2 linked regions of the Oceanispirochaeta sp. M1 genome follow. The protein of the gene in region 2 binds, or shares a complex with, the protein of the main gene of each other region. Links are inferred from orthologs where the notes say so. Each region holds a gene or a part of one and is shown on either strand. Other genes may lie near its edges.

Region 1 (4,263 bases), on a different replicon or contig from region 2:
TTAAAGAAAATAAGGATAAGATAGAACTGATTGTTATGGATGAGGGAACTGGTATTCCCGACACTCTTCTCCCCCATCTTTTTGATGTGAGAAAAGGACATAGTCTCAGGGGTACAGAGGGAGAAAAAGGAAGCGGTTTCGGACTCCCCCTGGTTAAAAAATTCATGACTGCCTACGGAGCTGAGCTGCAGGTGGAGAGCAGTGAAGCGGGAACAGCCATACATCTGCTGTTCCCGGCTATAGATCCTCTTCAGGGATCAGAGTAAAACGCTCAGTTTCTCTTTCAGAAATTCTGATTTCTCCTCCAGTCCGATTTTACCTGTTTCAATAATCATTCTCTCCGGATGAGCCGGAGAGAGTTTCACAATGCCCCGTGAAGTAGTGATCAGTTTCATCACCTTATCTACTGAGATCACAGCAACCTTGCCGAAATCTATATAAACCAGACCTTTCCGTTCTTTAAGATTTGATATCCAGAGCTGCTTACAGATAATCCTTATTTCAGACATGGCCATAAGACTCTGTACTTCTGAAGGGAGAGGACCGAAACGGTCATAGAGTTCAGCGAAAATCTTCTCCTGTTCACTCTTATCAGTAATTGAGGCTATCTTCTTATAGACTTCCATTTTTTCGGTGGGATCATTGATATATGTCTCAGGAATAAATCCTGTGTAATCCAGCTCCAGATAAACATCGGGAGCTTCTTCTTCCTTTTCACCTTCGCTGCGCTCTTTAACTGCATCTTCCAGAAGTCTCAGATACATATCAAAACCGACTGCCATGATCTCACCTGACTGTTCACTTCCAAGCAGATTACCCGCACCCCGGACTTCCATATCCTTCATGGCGATCTTAAAACCCGATCCCAGGTCGGTGAAATCCGAGATAATCTGCAGCCGTTTCATAGCCAGGTCGGTAAGGGCCTTACTTTCCGGATACAGCAGATAGGCATAAGCCAGCCTTTCACTGCGCCCTACACGTCCTCTCAGCTGGTAAAGCTGGGATATACCGTACATATCTGCACGGTCGATGATAATTGTATTTACATTAGGAATATCAATTCCATTCTCTATAATCGTAGTGGAGACGAGAACCTGGAATGCTCCGCTGATAAAACGGTGCATTATCTCTTCAAGTTCACGGGATGACATCTTTCCGTGAGCGATCTCGACGAACACTTCGGGTACAAGATCCTGTAGAAAGACCTGGATACTCTCAAGACTTTCAACACGGTTATGCAGGAAGAAAACCTGACCGCCCCGTTCTATTTCTCTGCGAATGGCACGGGAGACGGTACCGGGATCAAATTCCTGAATAAGAGTTTCAATGGGCTGTCTGTTTTTAGGTGCGGTTTTTAATACTGACATGTCCCTGATCTTAACCATGGACATATGAAGAGTCCTGGGAATAGGAGTTGCTGATAGTGTCAGACAGTCAATATTTGTCTTTATCTCCTTCAGTTTCTCTTTGTCTTTAACACCGAAACGCTGCTCTTCATCGATGATCATAAGACCCAGGTTCTTGAATCTGATGTCCTTTGACAGAATCCTGTGTGTTCCGATCAAAAGATCAATCTCACCCGCCTCCAGTCTCTTGAGCACCCCTTTCTGATCTGCCTTTTTAACAAATCGTGAAAGCATTGCAATACGGATGGGAAAACGTTTGAAGCGTTCCAGAAAATTTTCATAATGCTGTTCGGCAAGAATGGTTGTTGGACAGAGAAAGGCGACCTGTCTCCCCCCCATAACACCCTTGAAGGCGGCTCTCATGGCAATTTCGGTCTTTCCATAGCCCACATCACCGCAGACAAGACGGTCCATGGGACGGGGTGATTCCATATCACCCTTGATCTCTTCAACGGCTTGAAGCTGATCCTTTGTCTCCTGATAGGGAAATGAAGCTTCAAACTCGACCTGAAAATCATCATCCCTGGGAAAACTGTAACCCTGAGCAGTCTGACGGCCCGCATAAAGTGTTATCAGTCTGTCCGCAAGATCTTCGACAGATTTTCTTACCTTCTTCTTCTTATTATCCCAGGTTTTTCCGCCTATTTTGTCGAGTCTTGGATTACGGCTCTCCTGACCTATATACCTCTGAACAAGGTTCACCTGTTCGATAGGAACAAAAATCGTATCACCCGCGGCATATTTCAAGGCAATATAATCCCGTTCATTGCCGGCGGCACGAATTCTTTCAATCCCCTTAAAGAGGCCGATTCCGTAATTGACATGTACCACATAGTCACCGGGGTTCAGCTCTACAAAAGAATCGATGACTTCACTTTTTGATTTCTTTACAGAGCTGGGAACCTTCTTACGGCGTCCGAATATCTCATTTTCCTGAATTACAATGATATTATTATCCGGTAGAGCAAATCCTGATGAGATGCTATGGGGGATCATTACAGGTTCATATTCCCTGAGCATATAGCCTATTCTGTCAGACTGGGACTCGGATTCAGCAAATATATAAATCTGCATATTCCGGTCTCTGTATTCCTGCATCTCCTCTTTAAGATAATTGATATTACCGAAGAAGGAGTGTCCGGGATCACAGTTGAACAGTATGCTCTCTTTATTTTCATCCTGTGTCAGGTTATGGATTTTAAAAAGCTTTCTATGGAGTGGAAGTATATTGTCCAGGCTGTTATGTATTCTTCCAGGCTCAGGAACAGTAAGCTCCTGATCAACTGCCTGCAGATAGAGCTCATCATATTCGTTGATAAGATGCTTCTCACCGGATGAGAGGCTCTCTGTATCCACCATAAAGACAAGATCATCATCACTGAAGTAATCCAGCAGAGTAGCCGGTTTATCAAATGCCAGGGGATAGAAAAGCTCCTCCCCTCTGAACTCACCTGTTGTTCTTAATATCTCACAGGCTTCAAGAGCTTCTTCGAAGTTGTTTTCAAGAGTGGATATAAGCTCTTCATCCCATATGACCTCTTTTGTCGGATAGAGGGTAAGATTCTTCTTCTTATCCCCTGAACTCTGAGAGACGGGATCGAAATATTTGATCACTTCTATATCTTCAAACTCAAAAACGACCCTTACGGCATCTTTATCTCCCGGCATAAAGACATCCAGAACTTCACCTCTTAAGGCGAATTCACCGGCCACAGTGACCCTCGGGACCCTGAGGTATCCGAATTCCTGAAGTTTCTTTTCCAGAAAGACAGGATCCAGAGAATCACCGATCCTCAGATCAATCTTCAGATCCTCAAGATATTTTCTTGGAGGGAGATATGAAAGAAATGAGCGCAGAGAGGCCACATAGAGGGTCTCCTTCTCCTCCATAATAGAGAAAAGGGTATTTACCCTGTTTCCGAACACAGAGGCCTGAGGGGACACACCCTTGTAGACCATGGTTCCCCACCAGGGGAAAAGGAGTACATTGTCGTGAAAGATAGAGAGGTCAGTCACCATTTCGGCGGCTTCAGCCTCTGTTCCGGTGATAATCAGGCCATTACGGCTGCCAAGTTCCTGTATTTTTCTAATAAATCCGGCAAGATAGTTGCCCCGGATTCCTGAGATATTCACAGGATAGCTGCCATTGTTCATACTGTCTAAAACAGCCTGATACGAAGTGTTCTTAGTAAAATGTTCTCTGATGGTATTTTGGTATAATGTTATCATTTAAAAAAACCGAAACTTATAATAAAGATTATTCGGGAGATCCAATGGCCAGACAGCGTATGTGCTTATTAATTCTGATCACATTTTTCACAACCCTATCAGCTTGGTCTGCTGATCCGGTATTCAGCATAAGGTATTATAATAAGAAAATCTATTACCCTGACAGTCCTATACAGGTGAAAGTTCTTCTTTCAAACCCCGGATCTGAATCTTTATCATTTAGAATTGCCGAGAACAGAACCTATAACTTTCTGTTTACACTCAAAACAATGAAGAACGAATTTCTCCCTGCTTCCAGGGAATATCTTGTAAATTTTGACCGTAATGAACCTGCTTTTTATAGGATGATAACCTTGGAGCCCGGTGAAGAATTCGGGTTTATTCTTGAACTGGATGATTTTGTGATTGCCGATGATCCGGGAGTCTATGTTCTTGACGGAATGTTTTTTCCCGAACTTAAAAATAGAGATCAGGGTTCGGGTATTCAATCCAATCAGCTCTCTCTCACTGTACGCCCCGGAATGTATGAAGGTGAATACAAGGATATGATTGATCTGGAAACAGGCAGTATTCTTGCCTCCTCGAATATGGCTCCCGATGAAGTTGTGGAGTATACACTCAAGGCACG
Region 2 (3,645 bases):
CCTGCTCAGTCTGGTTAAAGATAAGCTCTTCTGCCTTGATTATATGTGTACGGGGGTTTGAGCCGCTCTCGACCATCTCCACTTCCACATCACCCTTGAGTACGATCATCTGCTGATCATTTTCCTCGACAGTAAAGTAGTCGGTATTATAAGCAGATTTGACTGTAATGATTGAGACATTGGAATCTTCAGATCGTTTCTTTGAGGGGCTCAGACTGTAGTGTTGGAAAAGGGATTTTTTGAGGGAGGCTGAATCACCGCCGTCACTCAGATCCAGGCTGCGACACCAGGCCACAAGTTCGTAGTATGAGGCTGTTTCGATGTCTTTGATCATCGTCTTTTCATAGAGGCTGAGTTCAGGTTGAGCCTCAGGTTGAGCCTCAGGTTGAGCCTCAGGTTGAGCCTCAGGTTCGCCCTCGGCTTCAGACAAAGGGGCGTCTTCCCCGATCTCCTGAGAGAACACCGGTGTCAGGAGATAAAAGAGGAGTAGAAATGCTGCAGTTCTCTGATATTTTTTCATGCTCAGGGGAGAAGTTCTTTCAAAAACCTTCCTGTATATGATTTCTTACAGCGGGCAACTTCCTCAGGTGTGCCGGCGGCAACAAGATGACCTCCCTTATCCCCTCCTTCGGGCCCCAGATCAATAACATGGTCCGAGACTTTTATAACATCAAGATTATGTTCAATCATGCAGATTGTATTTTTTTTCTCAACCAGGGTCTGTAAAACATCCAGCAGCTGCTTAACATCTGCAAAATGAAGACCTGTTGTGGGCTCGTCTATGATATAGAAGGTCTTTCCTGTCTGTCGCTTTGAGAGCTCCAGAGACAGTTTAACACGCTGGGCTTCTCCACCCGAAAGAGTCAGAGCAGACTGTCCCAGTTTTATGTATCCCAGTCCTACTGACAGCAGGGTTCTGCACTTATGTGCGATGGTTGGAATGGGAGAGAAAAATTCAACCGCTTCATCGATGGGCATATCCAGTACATCATGAATATTTTTTCCCTTATAGCGTATTTCCAGGGTTTCCCTGTTGAATCTCTTACCCTTGCAAACATCACAGGTGACATATACATCAGGGAGAAAGTGCATTTCAATTTTCTGTGTACCCGCACCCTGACAGTTCTCACAGCGTCCACCCTTCACATTGAAGGAGAAACGGCCCGGCTTATATCCTCTTGCCTTGGAATCGGGTAGTGAGGAGAATAGATCCCTGATGGGTGTAAACAATCCTATATAGGTGGCCGGGTTTGAACGGGGAGTCCGGCCGATGGCACTCTGATCTATACAGATGACCTTATCAATCTCATCCATCCCTTCAATACTTGTACACTCACCTACTCTCTTTTTAGATTTGTTGAGATGGTTACTCAGACCGGGATACAAAATATCCGTAAGGAATGTGGATTTACCGGAACCTGAAACACCTGTGATAACTGTCATGGTTCCAAGAGGAATGCTGAGATCCAGGTTTTTCAGGTTATGTTCGGTACAGCCTTTGACATGGATAAATTTACCTGTACCTTTGCGGCGCTCTCCGGGTGCATCAATGGTGATTGCTCCGCTCAAAAAAAGGCCTGTCGGGCTGTTCGGGTTTTTCATAATCTCTTCCACGGTTCCCTCGGCGACTATCCGCCCACCGTGGATTCCAGCTCCGGGACCGATATCTACAATATAGTCGGCGGTCTTCAGGGTCTGCTCATCATGCTCGACAACGATCAGAGTATTTCCGATATCCCGCAGATGTTTGAGAGTATTGATAAGGCGTTCATTGTCCCTCTGATGAAGTCCGATTGTGGGTTCATCCAGAATATAGAGAACACCAACCAGTGAAGATCCGATCTGAGTAGCCAGGCGTATTCTCTGAGCTTCACCTCCAGACAGGGTGGCGGCTTCACGATGAAGGGTCAGATACTCGAGTCCAACGCTTTCGAGAAAGCTCAGACGATCCTTGATCTCTTTCATGATCTGCTTTGCGATATGGGTCTCGGTCTCGTTGAGTTTCAGATTTTTAAAAAATGAACTACAGTCCTTGATGGAAAGATTAGTAAGCTCATGGATATTCTTTTTATGGACAAGAACATGAAGAGCTTCACTTTTAAGCCTTTTACCACCACAGCTGTGGCAGGTTTTTTTTTCCATATACTCTTCGATCCAGGTTTTCATTGAATCGGAACTGCTCTCTCTATACCGGCGTTTCAGGTCATCAATAATTCCCTTGTACTGGGATTTATATTCAAAACGGCCGGTTCCTTCTTTATTTTCATAAAGCACTTCCATGGGATCATCCGAACCATAGAGCATAATATCAAGGATTTTGGGCTCCAGATCCTCCAGGGGAGTATCCAGTGAAAAATCGTAGAACTTTGCCATGGCTTCAAACCAGCTGCGATGCCAGTTTGCCTTGGGATTATAAGGAGCCACTCCGTGTTTATTGAACGAGAGGCTCAGGTCGGGAAATATCTTGTCTCTGGAGAATTCAAGAGTCTGTCCCAGACCGGAACAGTCTGGACAGGCTCCGAAGGGGTTATTGAAACTGAAGAGTCTGGGCTGCAGTTCAGGCATACTGAATCCACAGCTGGGACAGGAGTTTTTCTCAGAAAAGAACTGTTCTGTTTCTTCCCCTTTGTCCTGTATTATCACCTGTCCTTCAGACAGAGTAAGGGCCGTCTCAATAGACTGAGTCAGGCGTGAGATAGTCTCGTCACTCAGCTTCACCCTGTCTACAACAACTTCAATGGAGTGTTTCTTATTCTTTTCCAGTTTTATTTCATCTTCCAGGGATAGGATTTCCCCATCCACTCTGACGCGGACAAAACCGGATTTCAATGCATCTTCAAAGATCTTTTTATGCTCGCCCTTTTTACCCCTGACCAGAGGGGAGAGAATAACAAGCTTACAACCCTCCTCCTTGGAGCGGACGGCATCGATGATCTGATCTACAGACTGCTCTTTGATCTCCACACCGCATTCAGGACAGTAAGGAACTCCCACCCTTGCGAAAAGAAGTCTGAGATAGTCATATATTTCGGTAATGGTTCCCACCGTTGACCGGGGGTTCTTATGGGTTGTTTTCTGTTCTATGGAAATGGCAGGAGAGAGTCCCTCGATGTAATCCACATCGGGTTTTTCCATTCTGCCTAAAAACTGACGGGCATATGCCGACAGAGATTCCACATAGCGTCTCTGTCCTTCGGCAAATATTGTATCAAACGCAAGAGACGATTTACCACTTCCGCTAAGCCCCGAAATGACAATAAAACTGTCCCTGGGGAGTTCCAGGTTTATATTTTTAAGGTTGTGTTCCCTGGCACCTTTAATTATCAGATTCTTCATGAAGGTACTATACTCCTGTTCAGTACTTTAAGTAAGGGGTTTCCATTTCCGGATTGTCAAGTTTACCCTCCGCAAGTTTCTTCCAGGAACTTTGATTCCGGCTCATGTCGAGAATGGCCCACAGCTTGTCAGCGGATTCCCCGAAACCCTCTCTATAGAGAGCCTCAGCTAGAAAGTACATCGAACTATAGAGAGCATCCATATCCAGAAAGCTCTGATTATGGTACTCAATCTTCAACAGTGTATAGGCAGATGGAGTCATTGAAAAGTGCGGATAGCGATTTTTGATTATAGTCTCGGCCTTTTTTA

Evidence for each region.
Region 1: the proteins of uvrA (region 2) and mfd are in contact, whole or in part, in a crystal structure (PDB 4DFC), measured with the Escherichia coli proteins. The link is inferred for Oceanispirochaeta sp. M1 from one-to-one orthologs.

What each region holds. Positions count from the first base shown.
Region 1 is NZ_QQPQ01000020.1:87,346-91,608, reverse strand. The notes cover bases 58-3,998. They hold mfd (transcription-repair coupling factor), read right to left. Parts: upstream 3,636-3,998; coding sequence 258-3,635; downstream 58-257. Other genes in these bases: DV872_RS15195 (hypothetical protein), read left to right, coding at 3,680-3,998; DV872_RS15205 (hybrid sensor histidine kinase/response regulator), read left to right, coding at 58-266. Also shown: more of DV872_RS15205, read left to right, coding at 1-57; more of DV872_RS15195, read left to right, coding at 3,999-4,263. UniProt on the Escherichia coli protein: Couples transcription and DNA repair by recognizing RNA polymerase (RNAP) stalled at DNA lesions. Mediates ATP-dependent release of RNAP and its truncated transcript from the DNA, and recruitment of nucleotide excision repair machinery to the damaged site.
Region 2 is NZ_QQPQ01000006.1:35,307-38,951, reverse strand. The notes cover bases 323-3,645. They hold uvrA (excinuclease ABC subunit UvrA), read right to left. Parts: upstream 3,337-3,645; coding sequence 523-3,336; downstream 323-522. Other genes in these bases: DV872_RS05290 (tol-pal system YbgF family protein), read right to left, coding at 3,356-3,645; DV872_RS05300 (LPS-assembly protein LptD), read right to left, coding at 323-520. Outside these bases: more of DV872_RS05300, read right to left, coding at 1-322. UniProt on the Escherichia coli protein: The UvrABC repair system catalyzes the recognition and processing of DNA lesions. UvrA is an ATPase and a DNA-binding protein. A damage recognition complex composed of 2 UvrA and 2 UvrB subunits scans DNA for abnormalities.